DNA from 2 places in the Limosilactobacillus sp. genome. Region 2 is predicted to be linked to the other one. Evidence: predicted binding sites of a transcription regulator. Region 2 holds the regulator's gene; the other holds the start of a gene.
What was found. The regulator CtsR, encoded in region 2, represses protease genes until heat stress. The targets are predictions, from matches to a motif close to TTGGTCAAAAAAGGTCAAANA.
Positions count from the first base shown of each region.

Region 1: LKE23_RS03955 (ATP-dependent Clp protease ATP-binding subunit) is a predicted target of CtsR. The motif match lies at 10,008-10,028, and genes of this name have one in related genera.

Region 1 covers NZ_JAKVPE010000001.1:798,734-814,116, reverse strand. Annotated here, with positions in the region: gene LKE23_RS03985 (hypothetical protein) at 1-1,067, shown strand, start outside; gene LKE23_RS03980 (LTA synthase family protein) at 1,177-4,083, shown strand; gene LKE23_RS03975 (hypothetical protein) at 4,147-4,719, opposite strand; gene LKE23_RS03970 (AI-2E family transporter) at 4,929-6,038, shown strand; gene LKE23_RS03965 (MucBP domain-containing protein) at 6,258-6,977, opposite strand; gene LKE23_RS03960 (ECF transporter S component) at 7,104-7,700, shown strand; gene LKE23_RS03955 (ATP-dependent Clp protease ATP-binding subunit) at 7,744-9,963, opposite strand; gene LKE23_RS03950 (hypothetical protein) at 10,227-10,412, shown strand; gene LKE23_RS03945 (phosphocarrier protein HPr) at 10,540-10,806, shown strand; gene ptsP (phosphoenolpyruvate--protein phosphotransferase) at 10,806-12,539, shown strand; gene LKE23_RS03935 (glycosyltransferase family 4 protein) at 12,688-13,893, shown strand; gene LKE23_RS03930 (glycosyltransferase family 4 protein) at 13,896-14,930, shown strand; gene LKE23_RS03925 (lysylphosphatidylglycerol synthase transmembrane domain-containing protein) at 14,923-15,383, shown strand, end outside.
Region 2 covers NZ_JAKVPE010000001.1:1,010,478-1,025,860, reverse strand. Annotated here, with positions in the region: gene LKE23_RS05010 (deoxynucleoside kinase) at 1-248, shown strand, start outside; tRNA gene LKE23_RS05005 (tRNA-Val) at 314-386, shown strand; tRNA gene LKE23_RS05000 (tRNA-Leu) at 390-471, shown strand; tRNA gene LKE23_RS04995 (tRNA-Gly) at 563-634, shown strand; tRNA gene LKE23_RS04990 (tRNA-Arg) at 640-713, shown strand; tRNA gene LKE23_RS04985 (tRNA-Pro) at 766-839, shown strand; gene LKE23_RS04980 (histidine phosphatase family protein) at 909-1,532, opposite strand; gene serC (3-phosphoserine/phosphohydroxythreonine transaminase) at 1,823-2,896, shown strand; gene LKE23_RS04970 (phosphoglycerate dehydrogenase) at 2,913-4,085, shown strand; gene LKE23_RS04965 (RNA-guided endonuclease TnpB family protein) at 4,204-5,364, opposite strand; gene tnpA (IS200/IS605 family transposase) at 5,361-5,798, opposite strand; gene LKE23_RS04955 (matrixin family metalloprotease) at 6,036-6,710, shown strand; gene adhP (alcohol dehydrogenase AdhP) at 6,980-8,002, shown strand; gene LKE23_RS04945 (SDR family NAD(P)-dependent oxidoreductase) at 8,120-8,890, opposite strand; gene LKE23_RS04940 (IS30 family transposase) at 9,160-10,290, shown strand; gene LKE23_RS04935 (CtsR family transcriptional regulator) at 10,512-10,979, shown strand; gene LKE23_RS04930 (ATP-dependent Clp protease ATP-binding subunit) at 10,993-13,482, shown strand; gene LKE23_RS04925 (TetR/AcrR family transcriptional regulator) at 13,616-14,221, shown strand; gene rpoB (DNA-directed RNA polymerase subunit beta) at 14,428-15,383, shown strand, end outside.

The sequences.
Region 1 (15,383 bases), 210 kb from region 2:
GTTGTACAGTGGGGGTGCTAGTGGCCTTGATTGTATTTGGGATGCATTGGACAACCTTTCGTTACCTGGACCAAAATGGGGCGTCGATTGCCCCAGACCGGTCTACCCGACTTGTCCGTATCCTGCAAGCTAGTCATCAGAATGGGTACCGCTTAAAGAAGGTTGCTTATCACCATTCTCAGCACATGATTGTGGGAACCTATGTACCACGGCAGGATCCGCGAAAGGTGATTCATAATGCAAAATACATTGGCGTTACCTTTCAGCCGACGACGGTGCCCATTCAGCACGGCGGTCAGACAGATCCGGCGATTTTGGAACGGCGCTATAATCGACCAACCAGCGGCCGAGATACCTTACGACTAATCGTCGGTGATCGCTTTAATCGCTACCGGGTGGTCAGTGCCAATTATCCGGCACTCAGTGTGCGAGATCCCAGTATTATGCGGCAAGGGAAACGGTACTTCATTATTTATACTCGGGGGTTACTGTCGACCACTGACTTTAGCCACTGGCAAGAAATTAAATGGCCAGCTGATCACGGTTTCAGTTATTCCCAGGACTGGGCGCCCGAGTTCGTTAGTGGTTCCAAAGGACGAACATGGGTAGTGATGTCGAAAACCCACGATTCTTATCTGCATCACCAGCTTTACCTCACTACTTTTACCCATCACCGGGTTGGAAGACGTTGGAAGCGTTTGCAAGGGAATTTTCCAGAAAACGTGATTGATCCGCATATTCAATACTATCGCGGAAAGTACTACTTGTTTTGCAAGGATGAGAGTCGCCAGCAACTGATGATGGGGACTGCACCTACTGCTACGGGAAACTATCAGATGCATCACCTCGATCTTGGCCCGGGCTATAAAGAAGGGGTTGAAGCCTTGGTTAGTGGCAACCGGATTTGGTTGTATTTTGATACAATGGAGCAAACCGCAGCTAATGGTGTTGTCTACCATGGGCTACACTATGCAACCAGTGACTTAGCCGGTCGCCATTGGTCAACCGTCCGACCACTGCAGAGCCCAATAGTCCTTCGTCATGGTGAAATCATCAAGAATAAGTAAGCAAAACTAGCGACTGTTTTTTGAGGACAATCGCTAGTTTTTTCGATATGTCACAGATTTGCAATATTTAACGTCTATAATAGTTTTCAACGAAGCGAGGTGTTTTTCAGTGAAGAAAACTAGGGGACGACTCGCCTACCTGATTATTTTGGGGTGGGCGGGTTTTAGTCAGCTTTACTGGCGGCTAAATCCGCAAATCACTAGCAACCACGGCTGGGACCTGGCAACGGTGATATTCAATGTCAGCCGCGGTTTGACGATGATCGGTCCGGACATTTTAATTCTGCTGCTCGGGGCCTCCCTGGCACGCCGGGTCGTCGATGCCAAGGCCCAGCTGGTGAAGATCTGGCTGAATACGCTGTTTGTCGGCTGCTTGCTCAGTTTAATCATCAGCCTGTTCAGCACCAGTGAAATGACCACGGCCTTCTATGATGCGGCCCTGCCGATCCTGCGGAACTCGTACCCATTGATCAGTGGGATCTTGCTCGGCCTAGTGCTCGGCCGGATCAGCGATCAGCTTACCCGACGCTGGCAAGCAGTGATTGGTGGGCTGAGCCTGGCCATGATCACCGCCTCGACGATTTTTACGCCTAGCATCTTTGGCTGGCGAGAACAGACCACCAGCATTTTCTACGCGCTAGTGTTCCTCCTCGGCTGGCTGGAGAGTCATCAGCATCTCCTCAACTGGGGGAAGCGCTGGTGGGAGCTGCTTGGCGCCGGAGCCCTGTTGTTCAATACCGGGCTCCAGGTGGTGATGCCCTGGTTTAGCATTAACGGCGCCACGATCACCCGCTATTCCACCCCGGTGAATATTCTGACGGTGCTCATTGCTTTAAGCGTGGTTAAGCTGCTGGGCGAGGGGACCTTAACGACGATACCGGTTCGACTGACCTGGGCCTTTTTGCCGCTGGTGGAGGCGACCGCGACGCTGAACGTCTGCACCAGCCTGGCGAGTTCGCTGGACCGGTCCACGGGACGGGTGGCCCTCCTGACCCTGGTGGTCGTAGTGCTCGCAATGGTGGTGGCGGTGTTTTGGCAATTCTGGGCCCGCGTGCCGCTAGTGGTCCGCTTCAATGACCGCCTGCACCGCTTTAGCAGCAGGACACCGCGCGATCAACTGGCCGTTATTAAGCGCTGGGGCCGTCGCCTGGGGCCGAACCTCCTCGTCTTTGGGGTGGCCTACCTGATCGCGGTGATCTCGATGCTGCTGATGAACGAGGGCTGGCGGATCTACATCGATAACGCCACCTACAACACCCTTGCTTACGCCCTCGGGCAACGGGAACCACTCCTGTTGATGACGGCCCTGATCATCTTTTCCGGGGTCAAGTTCTTTCAGGCACTGACCAAGCGCTACTGGACCAGCCTCGCCATCGTGGTGATCTTCAACCTGATTTTCATTGTGGGGAGCCGGGTTAAGATCCAGTCCCGCAACGAGCCGGTGCTTCCGGCCGACCTGTCGGCGCTCAACGTTGAACTGATCAAGATGGTGGACACAAAAACGCTGCTGATGGGGAGCATTGCGATTCTCATACTGGTGGTCCTGGTCGTTTTAGCCGAGAAGAAAATGCCGCTGCGCTTGACCTGGTCCTGGCGGCGCCGGATCAGCTGGCTGCTAGTTTTGCCGTTGCTTTTGGCAACCAGCTTTTTCTGGAACCAGCAGGGACCGCTGAATAACTTTCTGACTTCGCTGGGCGACCAACCGACCTTTTACAGTCAGCTGGACGGGGCACGGAGGAACGGCCCGACGCTGCAGTTCTTAAACAACGTCGACAGCGAGGTCATGAAAAAGCCCAGTGGCTACTCAGCAGCGACAATGAAGCGGGTTGTTCGCCGCTATCAAAAGGAAGCGGCTCAGATTAATCGCCACCGGACCAACAAGCTGGGTGACCAGACGGTGATCTTTAACCTGAGTGAGAGCTTTGCCAATCCACAGCGAGTGCCGGGCGTGACCCTGACGAAGAATCCGGTTCCTTACATCACGAGTCTCAAGAAAAAGACGACCGGTGGCCTGATGCTCAGCTCCGGCTACGGTGGGGGAACGGCGAACATGGAATACATGACCCTGACCGGGCTGAGCCTCAGCAACTTCCTGCCGACGCTGGCGGTGCCTTACACCCAGCTGGTAACCCGGCTGGCCAAGGATCCGTCGGTGGTCGACAGCTTCAAGCACGCGGTGGCCATCCACCCATACCAGGGCGTTTTCTACAGCCGGATCGCGGTTTACAAGAAGTTTGGCTTTGACAAGTTCCTCTACCTCGGCAGCAAGTACCCGATCAAGCACCAGCACAAGATCGACCGCAGTCCCTACCTGTCGGACAAAACGGCCTATGCCAACACGCTGGACCAGATCAAGGGCCATTCCGGCGGTCAGTTTATTAATCTGATCACGATGCAGAACCACCTGCCGTTTGACCAGAATTATTACAACAATCTGTCTCAATACCAGGCCAAGACCGTTTCCAGCGGGACGGATAAGAATTCGCTGACCGACTACATCACCGGGATTCACTACACCGACAACTACGTCAAGCAGTTCATCAAGCAGATCGACCGGATCAATAAGCCGATCACCGTGGTCTTCTACGGGGATCACTTGCCGGGCATCTACGGCAATAGCATGGCCACCGACGGTCTGAAGCTCCACGAGACCGACTACTTTATCTACTCGAACCGCTATGCACGCCGGCACGGGGCCCACAGCCTGAAGGCCAACAGCAAGATCGTTGATCCGAACGACTTCATAGCGATGGTTGCCAAGCAGACCAACTCGCGGGTTAATTGGTACCAGGCGCTGCTGACCCGGGTGTACGAGCAGCTGCCGGCCGTGGCGGTGAACTTTAACCAGTCCAGCAGCGACCAGACGGCGGACCGCAACGAATTTGTCAACCAGCAGGGGAAGGTCGTCAAGAAGAAGAGCTTCACCAAGCACCAAAAGCAGCTGTGGCACGACTACCAGCTGCTCCAGTACGACATTACAGCCGGTCACCATTACGTTTTGAAATATTTAAAGTAAAAAAGGGAGTTACGCGCGATCACACGTAACTCCTTCTTTAGTAGGGATGCTATTGATTAGCAATTAATCGTTGTGGCTAACAACGACATTCTGCGGCAGGCTGCCGGACCAGTCTTGGTATTGGATGTCCTGGCTGCCCTTGGTGGTGTAACGGTCCATCCCATCGCTGTCAACGTGGTGGGTCGTACCGTTGTCATCGGTCCAGCTGGCAACGTCACCGAGACCGAGCTGAACTTCTTGCTTTTGCTGACTGGCGGCCTTGCTGGTGGCCGTCTGAGCCGTCTTGTTAGTAGCAACAGTAGTAGCAGTGTTCTCGCTGGTCGTCTTGGTCGTTGCGGCCAGGCTTTCCTTGGCGCTAGCGCTGCTTACGTTTGTTGCCTGCGTGGAGCTTGCGGCAGTTGAACTGGCGCTGCTGCTCGTGCTCGTGGCTTGACTTGCGGACTTCTGGGTGGCTGCCTTATTATCCGCTTTAGCCGACTTATCGGTATTCTTCTTGCTGCTCTGCTTGACAACCTTGGCACTAGTGGCCTCGCTTGCCTTGTGGGTCGTTGGCGCGGAACTAACGGCGCAACCGCCGAGTCCCAATGCCAGCATGATTACCAACGAACTGTTTAAGATCTTCTTGTTAAGCTTCATAATAGATAGCACCCCTTCCGCAATGTTTCAACATTGTTAGCTTTTTGATACATTAATTGTAACACGTTTGAAATATTAATGTAACTCAATCGAAAGAATTTGTTATTTTTTGTAAAATAAATCTTCGCGCAAGTAAAATTCTACCTATCAATCAGCGGCGATTTAGCTTATGATATGAAAAGACTCAATAAAGTTTAAGGATGAGAAAGATGTCTAGTCGTAAATTCTACCGGCGGCTGTTTTGGCCGCTGTTGCTGCTGATCTTGGCCACGCTGATTTTTGTCTGCACCAAGATCCAGTTCATTTTCAAACCGTTTCTAACCTTTATCTCGGTGGTCTTCGTGCCGCTGATCCTCTCGGGCTTTTTGTATTACATGCTGAGCCCAATCCTGAAATTAATGCTCAAGATCAAGATTCGCGGTCACCAGATTAACAAGGGCTTGGCCAGCCTCCTCCTGGTGGCGGCCCTAATCCTGATCATCGTCTGGGGCCTCTTCTTGCTGATCCCGCCCGTAATCAAGGAAATTACCACTTTGGTCACGCACCTGCCGCAGACGGTTAGCGGGATCCAGCACTTGTTGAATAACACCATCCAGCATTCGTTCCTCAAGAGCGTCGACCTGACGTCCTACTACCGGCAGTTTGACCACCAGCTGGCCAAATACGCTCAGATGATCTTAAAGGGCCTCTCGTCGCGGGTCGGGGACATCATTGGGGCCGTCACCAACGTTACCGTGGTGACGATCACGGTGCCAGTGATGCTCTTTTACATGCTCAAGGACGGCTCGAAGCTGACCCCTAGTATCCAGAAGTGGTTGTCGCCGCACCACGCCAAGGAAGTGGGACAGCTGCTGACCAAGATGAACGACACCCTGTCCTCCTACATCTCCGGTCAGGTGATCGAATGCCTCTTCGTCGGGATCTTTACCTCGATCGGCTATCTGATCATCAACCAACCGCTGGCCCTGGTGCTGGGGATCGCGGCCGGCCTCTGCAACATCATCCCCTACATCGGCCCCTACATTGGGATTGCGCCGGCGCTCTTTGTTGCACTGACAATGGCCCCGAACAAGATCATTCCGGTGATCATCGTCGTCATAATCGTTCAGCAGATTGACGGTAACATCGTCTACCCGAACATCATTGGCCGGAGCCTGAAGATCCACCCGCTGACGATCATCCTGCTCCTGCTGGCGGCGGGGCACATCGCCGGAATCGGCGGCATGATTCTCTGCATCCCCGCCTACGCGGTCGTCAAGACGGTCGCCGAATACTTCTTTGACATCTACCGGATTGAACATCCGGCAAAGGAAGAATAGTCTGAAAATAAAAATCGCTCAACCAACCATGGCTGAGCGATTCTTTTATTAAAACGATAACGTGGAAAACCAAAGGCTAGCTTCGCGTCGTAACCGTGGGGCTAGTGTCTAGCGCAGCGAAGCAAGTCTATTTGACTACGGACGAAAGCCGACGCCTTCAGCGCCGACTCCCGTCCTAGTAGCCTCTCGCCCCACTTTGCTGGTTATTTCCCACTCACTCTATTCATCCTCATCATTTACTTGGACGTAGTTGCCCGAGATGTAGCGGTCGGGGGCGAGCTGATACCAGGTGATCTCGTTGTTGTCGCTGAGTTTGCCAGTCAGCTTGATCTCCTGACCATCCGCCAGCTTGTCGACGGCTTCCCCATACGGTGAATCGTAAACGTCGACCGACTTGCCGGGGATGTAGTCGACGGTGGCCGGGATGTCGTGCAGGGGCAGGACGGTCAGGCGCTGGGCCAGGCGGGAATCGATCTTGTCGTTCGGGCCGCCGAAGGGATTGTCGACCACGTGCATCTGATCGTACTTGATCCACTGGTCGGCACCGATCTCGTACCAGAATTCGCCATCCTTGGTGGCCACCCGGTTGAAGGCCTTGATGGTGATGTCCTCCGGCAGGGGCTGGCCAACCGGCATTCCGTTGACCGTATCGTAAATGACTGCCGGAGCATCGAGCTTGAGGAACATCTCGATAGACTGAACCTCGCCCCAGTTTTCCTTGCGGTAGAAGATCCGAACGCTGTGCTGACTCATGTCAAAGGTTCCCGCGGCCTGGCCCTCGGTCTTAACATAGCGATAGTGTGGAAACTCCTTTTTTTCGACCTGGTAGGCCTGGCCGAGCCGGCCCCGCAGCAGCTGCGGAACCACCAGGTTGGCGCCGGAATCGATATCGACATAGTAGACCCAGATCGGGTTGCCGGTCTTAAATTGCTCAAACATAATTACACCCCGTCAAATTTAATCTTTAACCTTTATTATACCGCTTTTCGGGGACAAGAAAGAATAGTGGTGAAAATTGTCCAGGACTGTTAAAATCGACTTATTCAAATAAACGGGGGAAACATCATGACACGCCACCAACGAATTCGGCGCAACGCCACGCGCGCCATCTTCATTGCAATCATCATCTTACAGGACTTTGTGCCGTTCTTTGGCAACATCCCGCTGGGCCCCTTGAGCATCACGACTCTACACGTGACGGTCATCATTGCCGCAATTACCCTAGGACCGGGGGAGGGGGCCATCATCGGTGGCGTCTGGGGCCTCTTGACCTGGGTCCGGGCCTTCGTGGCGCCGTCTAGCCCGCTAGCTCCGTTGATATTCGTGAACCCCCTGGTCTCGGTCGTGCCGCGGATCATGATCGGCCTGGTCGCCGGTTGGCTCTTTCGCCTGGTCAACCGTTATGCCCATTCGCAACGGGCGGCGGCAATCGTGGCGGCGATCGGTGGGACGGTCACCAATACCGGCCTAGTCCTCGGTTTCGTGGCGCTTTTCTACCGGACCCCGGCGGTCGCTCATGCGTACGGGGTCAACGTTGACCACCTCCTGCCTGCTCTGGAGACGATCATGGCAACGAACGGGGTGGCCGAACTAACCTTGGCGGTAATTGTGGTGCCGCTGGTAGCCTTGCCGGTGCTGGAGGTACGACGGCGAATGCGGTAAACCAAAGCTCACTCATGGCTTGAAGCTAGAGTGAGCTTGTTTATTACTTATCGCTGTCAACGCTGGCATCCGCGGTCGCAACCGGCGCTGCCGCAACGACGGTGATGTTGCCATCGTCGTCGAGCTTAGCGGCCAGGTTCTTGACGTCGTTGTGGTCGAGAACGTAGTCGGCAATCCGGTCTTCGATCTGTTCTTGGATAACCCGCCGCAGCGGCCGGGCACCCATCTTCGGGTTGTAGCCGAGGTCGACCAGCTTTTCGGCAACGTCATCCGGCACGGCGATGTGGAGGCCACGGTCGCTGAGCATGCTGTTGACGTCGGTGATCATCAGGTTGACGATCTTCATCAGGTCCGGCTTGGTCAGGGCGTTGAACTGAACGATGTCATCGAACCGGTTCAAAAACTCTGGCTTGAAGTAGTTGGTCAGCTTGTCGAGAATCGAGTGGGTGGAACCATTCGATTCGGCACCGAAGCCGACACTGGCCGTGGAGTCACCGGTCCCGGCGTTGGAGGTCATGATGATGATCGTGTCCTTGAAGGAAACCGTCCGACCCTGGGAATCGGTCAGGCGCCCGTCGTCCAGGATCTGCAGGAACATGTGCATGACGTCCGGGTGGGCCTTTTCAACTTCATCGAGCAGGATCAGACTGTATGGGTGACGCCGAACCTGTTCGGTCAGTTGACCGGCTTCCTCGTAGCCGACGTAACCAGGAGCGGCCCCGATCAGCTTGGAAGTTGAAGTCTTGTCCATGTATTCGGACATGTCGAACCGGATCATGGCATCCTTAGAACCGAAGAGCTGCTTAGCCAGTTGCTTGGCCGTTTCGGTCTTCCCGACACCGGTTGGTCCAACGAAGAGGAAGGAACCAATCGGCCGTCCAGACTTGTTGAGCCCAATCCGGTTCCGCCGGATGGCCCGGGCAATCTTGTTGACGGCCTCGTTTTGGCCGATAACGTGCTGCTCCAGCTTCTTGTCGAGGTCCCGCAGCTGGTTTTCTTCTTGCTTCTGTAGGTCGCCAACGGGGATGTTGGTCTTCTCCTCGACGATCTTTTGCATGTCCTGAACGGTGACCGTCGCGGTGTCCTCGGTGTGGTTTTCTTCCGCGGCCTTCTTGGCCTTTTCCAGCTTGGAAACTTGGTCACGGTAGAAGGCAGCCTTTTCGTAGTCCTGGTTGTCAGCGGCCTGTTGCTTGTGGGCTTCGGCCGTGTGAATTTCGTTTTCGATCGTGTTCGGGTCGGCCGTCTTCAGGGTCAGGTTCTTGCGTGAACCGGCTTCGTCGAGCAGGTCGATCGCCTTGTCAGGCAGGAAACGGTCCTGGATGTAACGGTCGGATAGCTTAGCGGCGGCCACGATGGCGTCGTCGGTGTACTTGACGTGGTGGTAATCCTGGTAGCGACCCTTAATCCCATTTAAGATCTTGATCGTTTCCTCGACGGACGGTTCGTTGACCTCAACCGGTTGGAACCGCCGGGCGAGGGCAGCATCCTTTTCGATCTTCCGGTATTCGTTTAAGGTCGTGGCCCCGAGCAGTTGGAAGTCACCCCGAGCAAGGGCTGGCTTCAAGACGTTCCCGGCGTCCATGCCACCCTCGGCGTTGCCGGCACCCATGATTTCGTGGATTTCGTCGATGAAGAGGATGATGTTCTTGTTCTTGCGGACTTCTTCCATTAATTGTTGCATCCGCTTTTCGAATTGGCCCCGGATCCCGGTCCCCTGAACCAGGGAAACCACGTCGAGCCGGATAATTTCCTTATTCGCCAGCTTTTCCGGAACCTCACCGGAAACGATCGCCTGGGCCAAGCCCTCAACCACGGCGGTCTTCCCGACACCGGCTTCACCGATCAGGACCGGGTTGTTCTTGGTCCGCCGATTGAGGATTTCGATGACCCGCTTGATTTCCTTGTCACGGCCGATCACCGGGTCGATCTTGCCTTGGCGGGCCATGTCGGTCAGGTTAATTCCGTACTGGCCGAGGACGCCCTTGCCGCCACGGCGACCACCCTGGCGCTGGCCATTGGCACCGCCCGCCTGGCCATTGGCACCGGCCGGCTGACCTTGCATGTTGCCCATGGCGTTCATGAAGTCTTCCAGGCTTCCGAAGTTGAAGTTGTTCATTCCGTTACCCCCATTCATCATGTTGGTTTGTAAGTCTTGTAATTTTTGATAGCAATTTTGGCAGAGGTCAATTTGCACCCGCTGACCATTGAAATTCATCTGCAGGTGAATCGTTGCGGGATTTTGATGACAATTTTGACAGAGCATCGAATAAATACCTCCTTGATAGTATCTCCGAAAGGTCAGATAAAAGTTTGACCTTTCTTGACCATGACTACATTATACTTACTTTTTATCGTAGTGCAAGCCAAAAGACTCTTCTTAATCAAATCGCAAAGCCTTGCCGCCCTAAGTAGATCATCAATGGTCAAAGTCTTTACTGTAAATTTTAGCACTCTTTGACAAAGAATGCTAAAATAGGTGACGGAAAGTTCGCCATAATATAATGTAAGAAAAAATGAGGTGATTAAATGGCAGAGGAGAATTTTGAGCAGGAGCTTGACGACTTGCGGGATGGCAAGATCGACCAGTTCGTGATTACGCCGGAGAATTTCCAGGCCTTCCAGCGGGTCTATCACGCTTATCCGTACCGTACCCAGATTGAGGGCAAGGCCAATATCGGGGGTAAAATTGTTTATCACCTGCGCCAGGATTGATTGTTGACAAAAGCGCCGGCTGATCTTGTATTTAACGCTTACAATTGCTAAAATAAACATATCGAGGTGTATCAGCGGTATGGCCACTGATAATTTATTATATCTGCTCGAAGGAGACTGATTAAGTATGGAAAAACGTGATTTTACTATTACTGCAGAAACTGGTATTCATGCTCGTCCTGCCACTATTCTGGTTCAGACCGCATCTAAGTACGGTTCCGATGTAACCCTGTCATACGAAGGCAAGAGTGTTAACCTGAAGTCCATCATGGGCGTTATGTCCCTGGGTGTTGGTCAAAACGCCGAGGTTACCATCACTGCCAACGGTGACGACGAAAAGGAAGCACTGGACGCCGTTGCTGAAACGATGAAGAAGGAAGGATTGACTGACTAATGTCACTGCTGCTAACTGGGTTGGCGGCGAGCAGTGGGATTGCCATTGCGCCGGCCTACCTATTAGTAGGGTCAGATCTATCCATTAAGAAACAGCATACAGCTGACAAGAATCATGAGGTCGCCCGGCTTCGTGATTCTTTTACGTTAACGACGAAGGAGCTTAAGCAGATTCGGCAGCGGGCCCACCAGAACCTGGGTCAGCAGGCGGCCGCGGTTGTTGACACCCAGCTGGAAATACTGAACGATCCCGTCCTTTTGGCGAACCTTGAGCGCCTGATCAGGGGGAATGCCTACACAGCCGAGTGGGCGGCCAAGGTGACGACGGATCATTATCTGAACCTCTTTGAACACATGAATGATAATGACTATCTCCAGTCGCGGGCCCTGGCGGTGCAAGACGTGTACAAGCGCTTGTTGAGCCACCTGCTGGGGATAAAGCTTCCCGACCCGAATGCCCTGGATCACCGGGCAATTATCGTGGCTAAGAACGTGACGCCTACCGACACGGCTCAGTTCGACCGCCGCTACGTTGCCGGGCTGGTGACCGATTATGGTGGGCGGACGTCCCACTTTTCCATCATGTCCAAGACCTTGTCGCTGCCAGTGGTTGTCGGTACCCACAATGCGACGAGCCAGATTGAGGACGGCGACCTGCTGATCGTCGACGGCATTCACGGCAAGGTAATCGTGCGCCCAACCGACCAGCAACTGGAGCACTATCAGTTGCTGGCGGGGGAGTTTGCCCGGGAGCAACAGGTCTGGGGCGCCTTGCGCGACCAGCACACCGTCAGCAAGGATGGCCGCAAGTACGAGGTCGGCGCCAACGTGGGGACCCTCAATGACATCAAGTATGCCCACGACAACGGTGCCGAGGGGATTGGCCTTCTGCGGACGGAATTCCTCTATATGGACCAGACAAAGCTGCCCACCGAGGACGAGCAGTTCCGCACCTATAAGAAGTTCGTCACGGCAATGGGTGAGCAACGGGTGGTGGCCCGGACGCTGGATATCGGTGGCGATAAGCGCCTGGGGATGTTCAAGCTGCCCCACGAAGATAATCCTTACCTGGGCTTTCGGGCGATCCGGATCGGGCTGGCTAAGCCGGAAATTTTGCGGCCCCAGTTGCGGGCACTGCTCCGGGCATCAGCTTATGGCAGACTGGCAATCATGTTCCCGATGATTGCCACGCCGGAGGAATTTACCCAGGCCCGGGACATTCTGGACGATGAACGGCGGAAGCTCGGCCGGGCCGGCGTGGCGGTGGCCGATAGCGTTGAGGTTGGAATGATGCTGGAAGTGCCGTCGGCGGCCGTGATGGCGGACGTCTTTGCCCCCGACGTTGACTTTTTCAGCATCGGCAGCAATGACCTGATCCAGTACCTCTTTGCGGCCGACCGGGGCAATTCCCGGGTGGCCTACCTCTACCAGGAGCTGCACCCGGCCGTCCTGCGCCTGGTCAAGCGGGTGATTGACGCCGCCCATGCGGAGGGCAAGTGGGTCGGCATGTGCGGCGAGATGGCCGGCAATCCGCTGGCTACACCGCTGTTGACGGCGATGGGCCTAGACGAGTTCTCGATGAACAGCAGCCAAATTCTGCGGATCCGTTCTTTAATCAGTCACCTCAATAACCGCCAGCTCCAACCACTGGTGCACCGGGCCCTGGCTGCCCGCAGTGCCCGCGAGGTCGAGATGCTGGTCAAGGAATACGTACCCATTTTACGCAAGGAATAGACGCAACCTTCAAGCAGAAGGTTACGTCTTTTTTAATTTCTTGGTGGAAAACTTGTCACTGCCGCGAATTGATCATAAAATGGTATGAAATGTCATTTTCTAGTATAATTGGCCTAAGCAAAATACGTGATAGTAAGGAGCAATCAGTTTGAATATCGGTCTTTTTACAGATACATATTTCCCGCAGGTTAGTGGGGTCGCCACCTCAATCAAAACCCTTCGTGACGAACTGATTGCCCAGGGGCACCATGTCTACATTTTTACCACGACGGATCCACAAGCCAAGCATGACGACGTGGAGGCAGGGATCTACCGGTTTCCAAGCATCCCCTTTGTTTCCTTTACGGAACGCCGGATTGCCATCCGGGGTGCCTTTCGGGCGGTGAAGCTCGCCAAGAAGTTTAAGTTGGACATTGTTCACAATCAGACCGAGTTTGCCCTGGGGATGATGGGGAAGCTGGTGGCGCGCGAGCTGGATATTCCATGTCTGCACACCTACCACACGATGTACCAGGACTATTTGCACTATATCGCCAACGGTCACATCGTCAAGCCGCACAACGTCGCCACCTTCGTCCACCTCTATATGAAGAGCATCGACGGGGTGATTGCCCCCAGCGAACGGGTCCTGGACACCCTGGAGAGCTACCAGGTCACCACGCCGATCCGGGTGATTCCCACCGGGATTAACCTGCGCGTCTACCAGCAGCAGGACTCGGCCACCCAGCGCCTGAAGCTGCGGGAAAAGTTTGGCTACCAGGCCGACACGCCGGTTCTCTTGTCACTGAGCCGCCTGGCATATGAAAAGAATATTCACGCCTTGATTGCGGCCATGCCGGACATCATCGCCGAAAAACCCAAAGCTCAGCTGCTGATTGTGGGGGATGGGCCCGCCCGTGAAACCCTGGAGCGCCAGGTGCGTCAGTTGCAGCTGGCGGATCACGTTCAGTTTACCGGGCAAATCGATAACGACGATGTTTGTCACTACTATCAGATGGCGGACGTTTTCGTTTCGGCTTCTGACTCGGAATCGCAGGGACTGACCTATGATGAAGCGCTGGCGTCCGACCTGCCGATTGTGGTGATGCGCAGCGAGTACACGGACGAACTGATTGATGATCCGGCCATCGGGGTCAGCTTCCAGAAGCAGGAGGACCTGGTCCGGGGCGTGATTCACTACCTGGATCACCGGGAGAGCCCGGAGTCCCATGCTAAGCGTCAGGCGAAACTGCATGCCATTTCGGCGGAGGTGTTTGCCCAAAAGGTGTTACGCTTCTATGATGACTGTCAGATTGCCATGGCCCAGCGCCAGGAGGCTGAGCCCAAGCACCGTCTCTTTCGGCGGAGGGATTAATCATGCTTAAAATTACCATGTATTCATCTGCAGACAAGGTAGCTGGCCAGGGAGTCGGCAGTGCCTATCGTGAACTGATTGATTTAATGCAGAATAATTTTCAAGACGAATTCGACATTGCCATCAACCGTTACCGGACCAGTGACATTAGCCACTATCACACCATCGACCCGTCTTTTTACCTGTCGACTTTTTCAAAAAAGCGGGGCCGCAAGATTGGCTACGTCCATTTTCTGCCGGAAACGCTTGAGGGCAGCTTAAAGATTCCCCAGCCGTTTCGGGGGATTTTTTATCGTTACGTGATTGCCTTCTACAAGCGGATGGATCACCTGGTAGTGGTGAACCCTTCCTTTATTCCGAAGCTAGCGGACTACGGGATCCCCAAAGAACGGGTTACCTACATCCCCAACTTTGTCGACAGCGATCGGTTCCATCCGGTGACGGCGGCCAAAAAGGCTCAGTTGCGGGATAAGTTCGGCCTGCCCCAGAATCGTTTCATCGTGCTCGGCAGCGGGCAGATCCAGGAGCGAAAGGGGGTTCCCGACTTCATCCGCCTAGCAAAGCAGAATGAAGACGTGCAGTTTGTCTGGGCCGGGGGCTTTTCGTTTGGCCGGCTGACGGACGGTTACCACGAATTAAAGCAGGTGGTGGACGATCCGCCGAAGAACCTGCGCTTCACTGGGATTGTCTCTAGGGACGAAATCGCTGAGCTCAACAATGCGGCGGATCTTTTCCTCCTGCCGTCATACAACGAGCTGTTCCCGATGTCAGTGCTGGAGGCCTTTAGCTGTGGAACTCCGGTGATGCTGCGGGACCTCGACCTGTACCATTCCATCATTGCGGGGGACTACGAGCCGGCCAGCGACGTTACTGAGATGCAGATGAAACTGACCTTCTTGCGTAACGACCCGGCCCGGTTAGATCATTGGCGGCACCAGGCGCACTTGGCAGCCCAGCGTTACTCTAAGGAACACCTGGCCAAGGTTTGGTATGATTTCTATCGTCAGCAAGCACGGGAGGGACAAGCTCGTGAATAGGCGAAACTGGTTAGTATTAATTGCGATGCTGTTGGTCGGCGTCGGCATCATTGCCTACTCGTTGCGGACCGTGAATCTCCATTTGTTGATGAATCAGATCAACACCCTGAACTGGGGCTGGATGCTGGTAGCGGTCCTGTGCATCTGCCTTTACCTCGGTCTGGAAGGGGTTGTTGTCAAGATCTTTATGAACGAGCGGCACCGCGACTTTTCCTGGAAGGATGCTCTGCGCCTGCCGCCAATCGAACAGCTCTTTAACGGCATCACGCCCTTTTCAACCGGTGGTCAGCCGGCACAGCTGGTGGCAATGCTCCAGTCGGGAGTTGATGGGGGCCGGGCGAGCTCAGTCCTCTTAATGAAGTTTGTGGTTTTCCAGGCCATGATCGTCATCAACTTCTTGGTCAGTCTGCTGATTGGTTTTCACTTTATCGCCGCACGGCTGCATGCGCTCTC
Region 2 (15,383 bases):
CCTTCGAAACGATGCTGCACCGGATCGAGAAGCGCGGCCGGGCCTACGAGCAGATCGCCAACGACCCGTCACTGTATTCCTACTACAAGAACTTGAACGACCGCTACGACGCCTGGTACGAAAACTACGACGAGAGCCCGAAGATGCTGATTGACGGGGACAAGTACAACTTCGTCGAGAACCCGACGGCGGCGACTGAGGTGCTGGGGATGATTGATCGCAAGCTGGCCGAATTAAATTTAAAGTAGGGTTTGACAAAGCAAACGATCGATGTTATATTAATTAAGCTGATTTGTTTCAGCTTAGTTCTTTTGGAGGATTAGCTCAGTTGGGAGAGCATCTGCCTTACAAGCAGAGGGTCACAGGTTCGAGCCCTGTATCCTCCATATGCGGATGTGGCGGAATTGGCAGACGCGCAAGATTTAGGATCTTGTATCTTTTGATGTAAGGGTTCAAGTCCCTTCGTCCGCATTCAGCTTTTCAAAAAAAGGCTGTTGACAATTCCGAGGCCATCACGTATAATTAATAACTGTTGATACGGAATGTGTCAAAAACTTCATATGCGGAAGTAGTTCAGTGGTAGAACATCACCTTGCCATGGTGGGGGTCGCGGGTTCGAATCCCGTCTTCCGCTCTTATGCACCCATAGCGCAATTGGATAGAGTGTCTGACTACGAATCAGAAGGTTGAAGGTTCGACTCCTTCTGGGTGCATCATAAAGCGTGACAGTTATCTCCTTGAGATGGGTGTGGCGCTTCTTTTTTTCGGAAATTAGCTCAGCTTGGTAGAGCGCTGCGTTCGGGACGCAGAGGTCGCAAGTTCGAATCTTGTATTTCCGATTTTTTTATTTTAAAGTCAAAAGCTGTCAACCGACGAGAAGTTGGTTGGCAGCCTTTCAGTTTTTTGAGTTAGAAGTTTGGCTTGGCGGCCCGGTTGTAGTAAACGAGGTGCTGCTCCAGCGTTTGTGGATCAACGATGATCTTGGTGACGCTGCAGTTGTCCGGTTCAAGGATTTCCAAACCGTGGGCCCCGGTTGCGTTGGCCGCAAAGGAGCGGACCGTGAAGCCGTGGGTGACGATCAGGAGCCGCTCGGTGGGGTGGGCCTTGACGACGTCTTTGGTGAAGGCCAGGACCCGTTTTTGAACGTGGTCGAAGGTTTCGCCATGGGCCACTGGAGCATAGTTTGGTCGAACGTCATGGATCAGGTCGTAGAAAAGCGTGGGATACTGGGCCTCCAGCCGGGCATTTTCCTGGCCATCCCAGTCGCCATAGGAGATCTCCAGCAGGCGGCGGTCGGTGGCCACGGGCAGGTTCAAGCTTTGATTGAGGATCCGGGCGGTCTGAACGGTTCGACGCAGTGGTGATTGGTAAAGCGCGCTCAGGTTCAGTGGGTGGAAGACGGCCGCCAGCTCCTGGGCCTGTTTTATTCCGTCTTCGGTCAGCAGGGTGCGGTCATCATCAATGACGCCCTGCTTGAGCCCAGCGCGGTTAGCCGTGGTCTGGCCGTGGCGGACAATGTATAATTCAGTCATCGAGTTTTGCTCCTTTATTTTTTTAATTATTATACCGGATATTGACAAAAAATTAAATCGAGGTTAGAATTTAATTAATGATTTGTAATGCCCAAAAGGAGGGAGCACCATGATGAAGAATCTCAAGACAGTATTATTAAGCTCCTCCCAGTCTTCTAGCATTTAGAAGGCTGGCCTTTTGGGGTGGCCTTCACATGGTGGGGGCCACGAACTAGATTAGGATCCTAATCCAATGGTCTCCACGAACAGTGGGGGCCTTTTTTCGTACCAGACGATTTGGAGGGATCAACATGCCAATTTATAACTACGCCGCCGGTCCAGCTACCTTGCCACGGACCGTTCTCAAACAAGTTCAAGCCGAACTGCTCGATTACCATGGCTCTGGGATGAGCATTGTCGAGATTTCGCACCGTTCGCCACTCTTTGATGAGGTGCTCACCCAGGCTCACGACCGCGTCCTCAAGCTGATGCACCTGGGGGACGACTACGAGGCCCTCTTCCTTCAGGGTGGAGGCACCTTGCAGTTTACGATGGTGCCGCTGAACCTGGCCACCAGATATCACCGCGTTGCCTACGCTAATACCGGTCACTGGTCAGAGCGGGCGATTGAGGAAGCCGAGAAGATCCCTGGGCTGACGGTCGACACGGTCACGGATGCGGGCCCCGACTTTACGACAATTCCGACCGTTCCCGAACTGCCGGCTGACACCTACGACTACCTGCACATCACCGGTAACAATACGATCTACGGCACGACCTACCACGAACTGCCGGAGACGACGGTGCCGCTGGTGGGGGACCTGTCGTCGAACTTTTTGGGGCAAACCTACGACTTCAAGCGTTTCGACCTGATCTATGCCGGGGCGCAGAAGAACCTGGCGCCGGCGGGACTGACGATCGTGGTCCTGAAAAAGCACCTTCTGGATCAGGAAAGCACCCTGCCAAGCATGCTGAACTACCCGGCCCTGGCGAAGAAGCACTCGACGCTCAACACGCCGCCGGTCTTCCAGATTTACGTCGCCAACCTAGTGATGAAGTGGCTTGAGGACCAGGGTGGGGTCGAAGCAATCAACGATCAAAACGTCAAGAAGTCCAACCTGATCTACGACTACCTGGCTGAATCGAAGCTCTTCACCAACAAGGTCGCGCCAGACGCCCGCTCGCTAACCAACATCCCGTTTACGACCGGTGATCCGGACCTGGATGCCGCCTTTGTCCAGGAAGCTGACCAGGCCGGCTTGAAGAACCTCAAGGGCCACCGGCTGGTCGGGGGAATGCGGGCCAGTCTCTATAACGCCATGCCATACGAAGGCGCGGTTGCCCTGCGCGATTTTATGGCGAAATTTGAACGGGAACACGCATAGATAAGGAGGAGCCCACATGTACAATATTAAAACCTACAACGCCATTGCCCAGGCCGGCCTGGCAGAATTTACCGACGACTACCGAATCAACCAGGACGCTGCCGCCCCGGACGCCTACATGATCCGCAGCGTTGACCTGCACGATCAGGAGTTCCCGGCCAGCTTAAAGGTGATTGCCCGCTGCGGTGCCGGCTTTAACAACATCCCCCTGGACCGGGCCTTAGAAGACGGGATCGCGGTCTTCAACACGCCCGGTGGCAATGCCAACGCGGTTAAAGAACTGGTGCTGGCGATCATGATCGATGCCAAACGGAACCTGATCAATGCGGCCAACTGGAGCGCTTCGGCCGCACCCGGCGCCGACATCACCCTGCGGACGGAGAAACAGAAGACCCAGTTCAGCGGCACGGAACTGCTGGGCAAGAAGCTGGCCATCCTGGGGCTGGGCCACGTCGGCTCGCTGGTGGCCAACGCCGCAATTGACCTGGGGATGGACGTCACCGGCTACGATCCCTACCTGTCGGTTGACTCGGCCTGGCACCTTTCGCCGGCAGTCAAGCGGGCGGCGACGATCAAGGAGACGGTTGCTGGGGCCGACTTTATCACGGTTCACGTACCAAAGAATGAGGAGACCACGGGCCTGATTGGCGCCAAGGAGATGGCGATGTTCAAACCGGGCGCGGTGCTGCTCAACTACTCCCGCCTGGGAATCGTCGACAATGCGGCCGTCCTGGCGGCCCTGGAGAACGGCCAGGTTGCCCACTACAGCACCGACTTCAGTGACGAGCAGATTCTGGGCAACGATCAAGTCACGATCACGCCTCACATCGGCGGTTCGACGAAGGAGGCCACGGCCAACTGCGCCCGGATTGCGGCCCGCGAGATCATGGACTACCTCGCCACCGGGAACACCGCCAATTCGGTCAACCTGCCGAATGTCAAGGCGCCCTTTGCCGGTCCGCACCGTTTCACCATCATTCACCGCAACGTGCCGAACATGCTGGGGCAGATCACGACCGTCATGGCCGACAATCAACTGAACATCGAAAACCTGGTCAACCGGTCCCGTGACAAGTATGCCTACACGATCGTCGACATCAGCGACCTCGATGCTGCAGATATTAAGAAGGTAACCGCGGAACTGGAAGCAATCGACGCGGTCAGTCGGGTGCGCTACATTAAACACTAGTGAACTACTCGGCCATAAATGACCGAGCTTCTGGGAACGCGAAGTAGTATTTAGGATATTGCACTGGTATTCCAGCTACCTAACTTACAGAACTCCGCTCTTTTACCAAGGCTAGTTCCTAACCAACGGCTTTTAATCCTCTACGCAAGATATTAACTGCCGCATTAATATCTCGATCGTGGTGTATTCCACACTTAGGACAAGTCCATTCCCGGATTTCTAGCGGCTTCTTACCACTGTGATACCCACAAGTGCTACAAATCTGACTGGTGTAGTTAGGCTTAACCACGATTAACTGTTTACCATACCAAGCACACTTATACTCCAACATGGTGCGGAATTGATACCAACTGGCGTTCGCAATAGATTTAGCTAAGCAGTGATTCTTTTGGAGATTCTTGGTTTTCAAATCCTCAATCACAATCACGTCATACTGCTTAACTAAATTAGTAGTGAGCTTATGCAGGTGATCCTTGCGCTTGTTGGCTATCTTTTGTTGGTAACGAGCCTTTGTCACTCTGGCCCGTTGCCAATTTTGATAGTCGTCCAGATCTTCTTTAATCGTTTTATGATTATGATTCCACTGACGAACGGCTACCATTGCCTGGTGACGACGTTTAGAGTATTTGCTTTGCCACTTAACGGCTTGCTTTTCATGCCATTTGGCGTTAAAAGAAGCGTATTTGTCTCCATCGGAACTGATGGCTAAATCTGCGATGCCAACATCTAGGCCAACGGATTTTCCAGTTTTGGGCAGCTGGCAAGTTTCAGTTTCAACTTGTAAGGATAGGTAATAACGTCCCGTCGGGTCATAACTAACGGTGTACCGCTTAATTTTGGCATTGCCAACTTGATTAGTCTTGCTCGTGCGGATACTGCCTAGTTTTGGCAATTGCATTCTACGTTTGGCAATCACCTTGCAAGTTGATCGTCCCGTATAGGATTGGCGTAAAGCGTGACGGCTTTTGAAACGTGGATAACCACCCCGATGCTTGAAGAGCATTTTGAATGCTTGAGCGAGATTATGATTAACCACTAGAAAACTAGTTGCGTCACTTTCTCTGAGATACGGATATTCTTCTTTGAGACGTTTAAGCAGGTAATTCATGCCGTATTCATTAACAAAATGACTGTTAGGGTTGTTCTCATAACGTTCCTTAGCCATACCCAACATCAGGTTCCAGACTTTCCGGTCATTACCAAACATCTGCCAAAGCTGGTCTTGTTGAGCCTTAGTTGGGTACAAGCATAGCTTGACTCCTTTAATTACCTTACTCATTCTAAGTTCACCTCTTTACGGCGTTGGTCGTCAATATATTTGGCCACGGCCTGCTCATTGACCGCACCAATGCTTTCAACATAGTAACTCGGTGACCACAGGTGGCGTCCCTGCTTCTTCCAGTAACTAGTTCGCAGCTCAGGGCACTCTCTAAATAATTGCCAAGCGGAAATCCCTTTTAACCAGCGTACGATATTCGTCACCGATAATTTAGGTGGCGCACTCACTAATAAGTGAATGTGATCGTCTTTACCAATCTCCATGTGGGCAATTGTAAAGCCATATTTTGAAGCAATTTCATACAAGGTTCGCTTCAAGACTATTTCAACGTGTCCTTTCAGCACTTTGTTGCGATACTTAGTTCCCCAAATGAGATGGTAATTAAGATTGTAGACCGATGTTCTACCATATGTAAGCCTATTTATATCCTTCATATCAATAATTATATCATATTGTACGCTATCCATGTGCCCGCTGGGTACAAAAGAAGGGCAATTCATCACGTCTTTAAAAGAACGTGTTTCCTTGCCCACTTTCAAAAAAGATTCCTCGCCTGGTGCTGAAACCGAGCGGGGAATCTTTGTTTTTCGTCCGGCTTTTAGCAAGGCTTCTTAATTGCCTCGAAGCAGCCAATCGATTAACATGGACGAAGACGAAAGGAGGGGGAGCCAGTGCGGCGGCGATTAATTCTATTTTATTTGATCACGCTTTTGGGGCTGACGTTTGCCCTGCCAGTCCAGGCCGACCAGCTGCCGACAACGCCCTTTAGCGATTCGAGCGCAAGTGATGCCAGCCAACCAAGCCTGACCTTTAGCACCAAACCGTCCCAGCGCCGGCACCACTACGCGATTCCGCAGAATACCCCGGTTCCCCTGGAGGGCATTCGTTGGCCAAGCAAGAAGGTGACCATCTGCATGCAGACGGACGATCCGCACATTCAACAGGCCTTCCGGGATGCCGTCAAGCGTTGGAATAAGACGAAGGCCATTCACTTTCGCTGGATCAAGAATGCCAACAAGGCGGAGGTCATCGCCCAAAGCGGGGACCTGTCCGATAATTCGCAGTCGGCCACGGTTGGCTACGTCACATCTCAGCTGGGCTCGACCAAGACCGAGTTCGACCCGGATACGCATACCCTGATCCGGGCCACGTCAACGCTGGACGCCACGCAGCTGGATTACACTAGTCGGCACTTTCGCAGCGAGGTTGCCCAGCACGAACTTGGTCACGCCATCGGGCTGGCCCACGCGCCATCCTATGCCCACAGCGTCATGATCCCACGAAACATCCAGACCGGGATCACCAAGAACGATGTCAAAAGCGTCCGGATGCTCTATCACGACTAAAAGGTTTACTAAACTTTAGTAAGCAATTGTGAGGATTTGCGCAAAACTGATTGGGCTTTAGGGCTTGGCGGGCAGAAATTAAATAAAAATTGATGATTGGTTTGAAGAAGTAAGATGGCTTGTGAAAGGGACTTCCTCGAAATAGCGGTGATTGGTATGGCTTTCGAGATAAAATTGTTGGCGATTTCACTTTAAATTCCGTTTGGTATCTGCTACTATAAGAAATGTGAAATGTATAACATGTTGATGAGAAAAGGAGAGTTTACCTTATGAAAGCTGCTTGTATGAACGATCCAGTAGATGGATATGTTACTGTTAAGGATGTTAAGCTTCGTGACCTCAAGCCAGGTGAAGCTTTAGTTGACATGGAATACTGTGGTCTTTGCCACACCGACCTGCACTGTGCTGCCGGTGAATTCGGCAAGTACCCTGGCCGGATCATCGGTCACGAAGGTGTCGGCCGTGTATCCAAGGTTGCCCCTGGCGTTACCAGCTTAAAGGTTGGCGACCGGGTATCAATCGCTTGGTTCTTCAAGGGCTGTGGCCACTGTGAATACTGCCTGACCGGCCGTGAAACTCTTTGCCGCAACGTCCTGAACGCCGGCCTGACTGCCGATGGTGCCATGGCTGAACAATGCATCGTTCCAGCTGACTACGCCGTTAAGGTTCCAGAAGGTCTGGACCCAGTTGAAGCTACTTCACTGACCTGTGCCGGTGTTACCATGTACAAGGCTCTGAAGGTTGCTGACATCAAGCCTGGTCAATGGGTATCCATCGTTGGTGCCGGTGGTCTGGGTAACCTCGGGATCCAATTTGCTCACAACGTCTTCGGTGCTCACGTTGTTGCCGTTGATGGTAACGAAGACAAGCTGAAGGCCGCTAAGGAAAACGGTGCTGAAGTATGCATCAACCGTCACGATAACAACGTTGACGAACAGATCCAAGAAAAGGTTGGCGGGGTTCACGCCGCAGTTGTTACTGCCGTTACGACCGCTGCCTTTGACCAAGCCGTTAACTCCCTGCGTCCAGATGGCAAGTTAGTTGCCGTTGCTCTGCCACAGGGTGACATGAAGCTGAACATTGCCAAGACTGTTCTGGACGGCATCATCGTTGCTGGTTCCCTGGTTGGTACTCGTCAGGACCTGGCAGAATGCTTCCAATTCGGTGCTGAAGGCAAGGTTCACCCAATCGTTCACACCCGGAAGCTCTCCGAAATCAACGACATGATCCAAGAACTGAAGGACAACAAGGTTGTTGGTCGGAACGTTGTTGACTTCTCATTGGAAAAGTAATTTGAAATAATTAAAAGCAGCGATCGTCTGGTCGCTGCTTTTTTATACTCAAAAAAATGGACGAATCACGTGGTTAGCCACGCAATTCGTCCATTCGTTTCTCTTTATAAATTGCAATTAGCCCCGCACGGACTGGCCACCGTCAACGACGATTTCCGTTCCGTTGACGAAGCGGGCCTCGTCGGAAGCCAGGAAGAGCACCGCGTAACCCACGTCTTCGGGGTTACCTAAATACCCCATTGGAATACCGGCAATCAGCTCGTCCAGCAGCTTCTTGCTAAGGGTAAACTGCTGCATCATTGGGGTGACGATCCAGCCAGGCAGGACAGCGTTGACCCGGATGTTGAACTGGCCGAGGTCCCGCGCCGCACCCTTGGTCAGGGCCCGGGAAGCACCCTTTGAGGCGGTGTACGGGGAGGCACCGGCGATTCCCTGAACGCTGGCCAGGGAAGAAACGTTGACGATGGCACCCTTGCCGTTTTGCTTCATGTAAGGAACCACGTACTTCATCCCCAAAAAGTGGGACATGGCGTTGATGTCCATGAAGTGGTGCCAGTCGTCGACGGTTGAGTCCTCCAGGCCGCTGGTCGTATCGGTGTTCCCGATGCCGGCGTTGTTGACCAGAATATCGATCTTGCCGAACTTGGCCATCGTCTGGTCGACAACCTTTTGCCAGTCGTCTTCCTTCGTGACATCCTGGATGATTGGCAGAATGCGGTCACCAAACTTTTCCGCAAACTTGTTGGCCTGCTTCTTTAAGAGGTCGAACTGGACGTCGGTCGCAACCACGTAGGCTCCTTCTTGCAAGAAGAGGCGGGCTTCGGCGGCACCCTGACCACTTGCGGCACCGGTGATAATCGCAACTTTATCTTTTAAACGATCTGTCATAATCGAAAGTCTCCTTTAATTGATTAGCGTTGTTTATCCAGCCGAAACGGCCTTTGTCAAGAAAAATTATAAAGGATAGGCGAGCGGTCGTTCAAGGGCTTTTGCGGCAAAGTTCAGAACTTTTCGTATTTTTACAGTTTCGATGAATAAAATGGTAGATTATAGAATGAAGTTAGCCACCCAGTTGGTGGTAAATAAAAAACGCCATTCGGCGTGACATCAGGTATCATATTAAGTGAACCAAACCTATATGAAAGGATGTCCGTCAAATGACGCACTTAAATGATACCATGTCTACTATTTTATTGACTACTCATAAAAAGAATGCTCATCTTACTAAAGAAGAACGTGTGATGATTGCGACTTTAAAGTCGCAAGGACTTTCCAATCGCGCAATTGGTCGCCAATTAGGAGTTAATCATCAAACAATTAATAACGAGCTCAACCGTGGTACGGTCCGCCAACTTCGTCGTCAAAAATCTAATGGTAAGATTTACGAATATTCTTACTACATCTATAGTTATGAAGCTGGTCAGGCCACATATCTTGAACATCACCGCCATTCTGGTCGTCGTCGCTTATATTATTCTTCAAAGCAATTTTTACGATTAGCTGATCAGCTAATGCTTGGTGAGTTTGACGACCACCATTACTCCCCACAAGCGGTTATTTATAAGGCTCGAGATTTAATGAATGATGGCACCCTGATCCCAAAGTCGGTTGTAACTTTATATCAATGGATTAATGAGGGTGTGCTTCGTACGTCCAATTTAGACCTCTTTGAAAAACCTAAACGTAAGCATCATCAAACTCATCCGCAAGCTAAAAGGTGCTTAGGGCCTAATATTGCTCAACGACCTCAAACTGCGGACCAACGGTCCGAAATTGGCCATTGGGAACTGGATACAGTTCAGGGACAGAAAAACGGTAATGACAGTGTTGTACTAGTAATGACTGATCGCCTTTCACGAGTTAATATCACGAGTAAAATTGCTGGTAAAACTGCGCATGCAGTAAATCAGTTCTTTATAAATTTGCGCCAGAAAATGGGCACAGATGCTTACTATCGCATTTTTAAGACAATAACCTCTGACAACGGTTCAGAATTTAGTGAGTTAACACAAGTTCACGATCATGTTTTCTATGCTGATCCGTATTCCCCTTGGGAACGTGGATCCAATGAGATCAATAACCGGTTTCTCCGCAAGGAGATTACCAAAGGTGAAGCTATAAATAACTATAGTAGTGCTCAGATCATAGCGACTAATGATTGGATGAATCACTATCCACGAGCTATGTTTAATGGACATTCGTCAATGGATATCTATCGTAAGGCCTTCTACCAAGAGATATCACAGCTCCATCAACCAATAATCAATTGGTCAGTATTATTTATTTGAGTCCAGTGGCTAACTTATTCTTGAAATTTAGGTCGATGAATAAAATCAAACCGTCGCTGAATTATTATAAAAAATAATTCATAAACTCGGCTGGGAATAACAGGCTTCAAAGAGCTGATTTGCTTCAATCTTTCCTCGAGCGGCAAGACTTTTCGGCAGTGTTTTGGACTAAAATATGGTAAAATTTGGTCAGAATTAGTCAAACGATGGAAGGTGATAAGGTGGAAAATCGAAGTATTTCGGATATTATTGAAGACTACCTCAAGGGAATTTTTGGGGATGATACTCAGATTGAGATTCGTCGCGCAGAGATTGCTGACCATTTCAATGTCGTTCCATCGCAGATTAACTACGTGATTAAGACCCGGTTCACCATTCAAAATGGCTACCTGGTCCAGAGCAAGCGTGGTGGGGGCGGCTATATCCGCATCGAACGAGTTAATTTACTTGGCGACGTCGATGTGTTAGACTCACTAGTCCAGGCAATTGGGGACTCGATTCGCGAACGCGATGCCTTTGCGATCGTGCAGACCCTATATAATGAAGACCTGATTTCGCAACGTGAGGGGGACCTGATGCTGGTGGCCTTGTCCAAGCAAACCCTGGCGGTGGACGACGCCAACTTGGAGAACAAACTTCGCGCCCGAATCTTAGTTTCGTTTCTCAATCGGCTACGGTATGAAAGTTAGAGGATGATTGTTGATGGATAACATGTTTACACCAAGCGCCAAACATGTCTTAGAAATTGCGCATGAACAGGCAAAATACTTTAAACACCAAGCTGTCGGCACTGAACACCTCCTGCTGGCCCTTTCCATGGACAAGGATGGGATTGCCAACAAGATCTTTGAACAGTTCTCAATCACCAGTGACGACATTCGTGAAGAAATTGAACGACTAATCGGCTACGGAACAATGGACGATCTCGGCCCGGCAGACTACCTGCCGTACTCGCCAAAGGCTAAGCAGGTGCTGGCCCTGGCTGGTCAGGAAGCCCAGCAGATGCACACCTTGAAGATCGGCACCGAGCACCTTTTGCTGGCACTGATTGCCGACGACGGCGTACTGTCGTCGCGGATCCTGTATAGCCTGGACGTCCTGCCACGCCAGGTTCGCAAGGTGACCCTGCGGCGGTTGGGAATCGCCGAAAACCAGGTTCGCCCGCAGCCAAACCAGCAGGGCAACAACGCGGCTGCCGCGGGGACACCGACCCTCGACAAGCTGGCCCGGGACATGACCCGGCTGGCTCGCAGTCACAAGCTTGATCCGGTGGTTGGCCGGAACAAGGAAATCAAGCGGGTCATCCAAATCCTCAGTCGGCGGACCAAGAACAACCCAGTCCTGATCGGTGAGCCGGGTGTCGGTAAGACCGCCATTGCCGAGGGCCTGGCCCAGCGGATGGTGGCCGGGACGGTTCCGGAAGAACTGGCTAACAAGCGACTGATGGTCCTGGACATGGGCTCGCTGGTCGCGGGCACCAAGTACCGGGGCGAGTTTGAAAACCGGCTGAAGAAGGTCATTGAGGAAATCCAAAATGACGGCCACGTGATCCTCTTTATTGACGAACTCCACACCCTGATCGGGGCCGGGGGTGCCGAGGGGGCCATCGATGCCTCCAACATCCTCAAGCCGGCCCTGGCCCGGGGTGAGTTGCAGACCATCGGGGCCACGACTTTGGACGAGTACCAGAAGTACATCGAGTCCGATGCGGCCCTGGAGCGGCGGTTCGCGACGGTTCAGGTCGACGAGCCAACCCCCGATGCGACCCTGAAGATTTTGAAGGGCTTGCGGCCGAAGTATGAGGAACACCACCACGCCCAGATCACCGACGAGGCCCTGGAACAGGCCGTCAAGCTTTCGGATCGCTACATTTCGGATCGCTTCCTTCCTGACAAGGCGATTGACCTGATGGATGAAGCGGCGGCGATGGTGCGGATCGACGCTGAAGAGCGGGACGAACGCAAGCCATCCTTAGAAGACAAGCTCGACCAGCTCCGTTCTAAGAAGGAAGCCGCTATTGAAAATCAGGACTTCGACCAGGCTGCCCAATTGCGCCAGGACGAATTAACCTTGCGGGCCGAGCTGAACCGGCAGGCCAAGCGGTCGGCCAAAGCGGAGCAGAATGGCTATCGGCTCAAGGTCACCGGTGAGGACGTGGCCAAGGTTGTCTCCGAGTGGACCGGGGTGCCGTTGACCCAGCTGAAGAAGAGCGAGAGTGAACGGCTGGTCAACCTGGAACGGGTCTTGCACCAGCGGGTCATCGGCCAGGACGAGGCCGTCAGTGCAGTGGCCAAGGCCATTCGGCGGGCCCGGAGCGGGCTTAAGAATCCGAACCGGCCGATTGGCTCCTTCATGTTCCTGGGCCCAACCGGGGTTGGGAAGACCGAGCTTGCCAAGGCCTTGGCCGAGGCGATGTTTGGTTCGGAAGACAACATGATCCGGATCGACATGTCGGAATACATGGAGAAGTACAGTACCAGTCGGCTGATCGGGGCGGCGCCAGGCTACGTTGGCTACGACGAAGGGGGTCAATTGACCGAAAAAGTTCGTCAGCACCCGTACTCCGTCGTTTTGCTGGATGAAGCCGAAAAGGCCCACCCGGACGTTTTCAACCTTCTGCTGCAGGTCTTGGACGATGGCTACCTGACCGATGCCAAGGGGCGGAAGATCGATTTCCGGAACACCATCATCATCATGACCTCCAACCTGGGAGCAACCCAACTTCAGGACGAAAAGGAGGTCGGCTTCGGTGCTAAGGACCTCAGCCAGGATTACAACGCGATGGCAGCGGCCATTAAGCAGCAGCTGAAACTTCATTTCCGGCCAGAATTTTTGAACCGGATCGATGAGACGATCATCTTCCACTCCCTCAACAAGAAGGAGCTGCACCAGATCGTCAAGCTGATGGCGGATGAGCTTCGCAAACGGATTGCCAGTCAGGGGATCGACCTGAAGATCACCCCGGCGGCAATTGATGAGATTGCCAAGTTGGGCTACAACCCGGCATACGGGGCCCGGCCGCTGCGGCGTGCACTGCAGGATCACGTTGAGGATGGCCTCAGCACGGCGCTTCTGGCGGGCCAGATCAAGGCTGGCGACGAGGTGACAATTGGCGCCAACCATGGTAAGCTGACAATGAAAGTTAAGAAACCGGCGGGAACCAAGCCGGTCCTGGTAAAACTTAGTGATTAAAATTAGGGGAGCAACCAGCTACAAAGGGGTTGCTCCCCTAATCCGTGCCGAATTATGTGAAATCGTTGTCATGAGGACTTGTTCGGCATTATAATGTTAACTAATACGTGAATTGAATGAGGAGAGATGTTTAATGCGACGTACGGAGCAGCTCGAAAAGACTCGGCAGGCGATCTTGCGCACTGCCACCCGTCTTTTCTTGCAACGAGGGTTTGGTCAGACCTCGACCCGAGATATTGCAAAGGAGATTGGGATTACCCAACCGGCCTTATATCACCATTTTAGCGATAAGGAAGTGCTCTTCCTGGAAGTGATGACGCGCTTTTCACTGAAGGTGCGTCAGGACATCAACAAGGCCCTGCGCAAGCACGACCTGTCACCGGAAGACCAGCTGTATGAAATTGTGAAGGCCTTGCGCCGCCATCACCCGATCAGCATCTATGAACAGTACAATCAGGCGATGCGGCTCTTGTCCAAGAGTGCCCAGCGGAAGTTCAACATGATCTTCATGATGGATTACCTGGACCCGATTGGTGATTACTTTAAGCAGCCGGCGGTGCACCTGCGTGGCGACCTGTTGCCCAAGGAAGCGGCGGAATTATTCCTGGCCAGTCTGACCCCGGTTTTCGGGACCTACCAGATGATCGGGGGGCACGCCATTGACAATGAGCAGCGGACCAAATTGATCCTGGACTGCATCATTAACGGCATGACGAAGAAACCCGAAGCTAACGATTGACAATTGAAGGACACACGGTTATACTAATACAGTATGTAATTTGTGAGTTCATTTGAGCGTGGTGATCTATTGTCCATTGCGCTCTGCAATAAAACCAAAGACAGTTGATGACTGTTTTTGGATTTTTTTTGCCCAAAAGTTGGATTTTGGTGAAATTGTAACCAAAATGTAATATTTGGAAATGGCTCACCCAACAAATTAGAGAGGTGAACAGTTTGGCCGGACATTTAGTAAAATACGGTAAGCACCGTACCCGTCGTAGTTACTCCCGGATTAAAGAAGTTCTCGAGTTGCCTAACCTGATTGAAATCCAGACCGACTCTTACAAGTGGTTCATGGATAAAGGGCTGCGGGAAATGTTTGATGACATTATGCCAATCGATGACTTCCAAGGTAAGCTTTCCCTGGAATTCGTCGACTATCAACTTTTAGAACCAAAGTACACGATTGACGAAGCACGTGAACACGATGCAAACTACTCTGCACCACTGCACGTGACGCTGCGCCTTACTAACCACGAGACTGGTGAAATCAAGTCTCAGGACGTCTTCTTTGGGGACTTCCCACTGATGACTGACCAGGGGACCTTCATTATCAACGGTGCCGAGCGGGTTATCGTTTCCCAATTAGTTCGTTCCCCAGGTGTCTACTACAATGAAGAAACCGACAAGAACGGTCGGCCAAGCTACGGCGCAACCTTCATTCCAAACCGTGGTGCTTGGCTGGAATACGAAACCGACGCCAAGAACGTTTCCTACGTTCGGATCGACCGGACGCGGAAGCTGCCAATGACCGAACTGGTTCGGGCACTGGGCTTCGGTTCCGACGATGAAATTATCGACATGTTCGGTGGCGACAGTGAAACCCTGTCACTGACCTTGGACAAGGATGTCCACAAGAACGCCGAGGACTCCCGGGTTGAGGAATCCTTAAAGGACATCTACGAACGCCTGCGTCCAGGTGAACCAAAGACCGCTGACTCCGCCCGGAACCTCCTGACGGCGCGGTTCTTTGACCCAAAGCGTTACGACATGGCTCCGGTTGGTCGTTACAAGACCAACAAGAAGCTGATGCTCAAGTACCGGCTGCTGGGTGAAACCCTGGCCGAAACGCTGGCGGACCCAGACACTGGTGAAGTGCTGGCACAAAAGGGCGACACGGT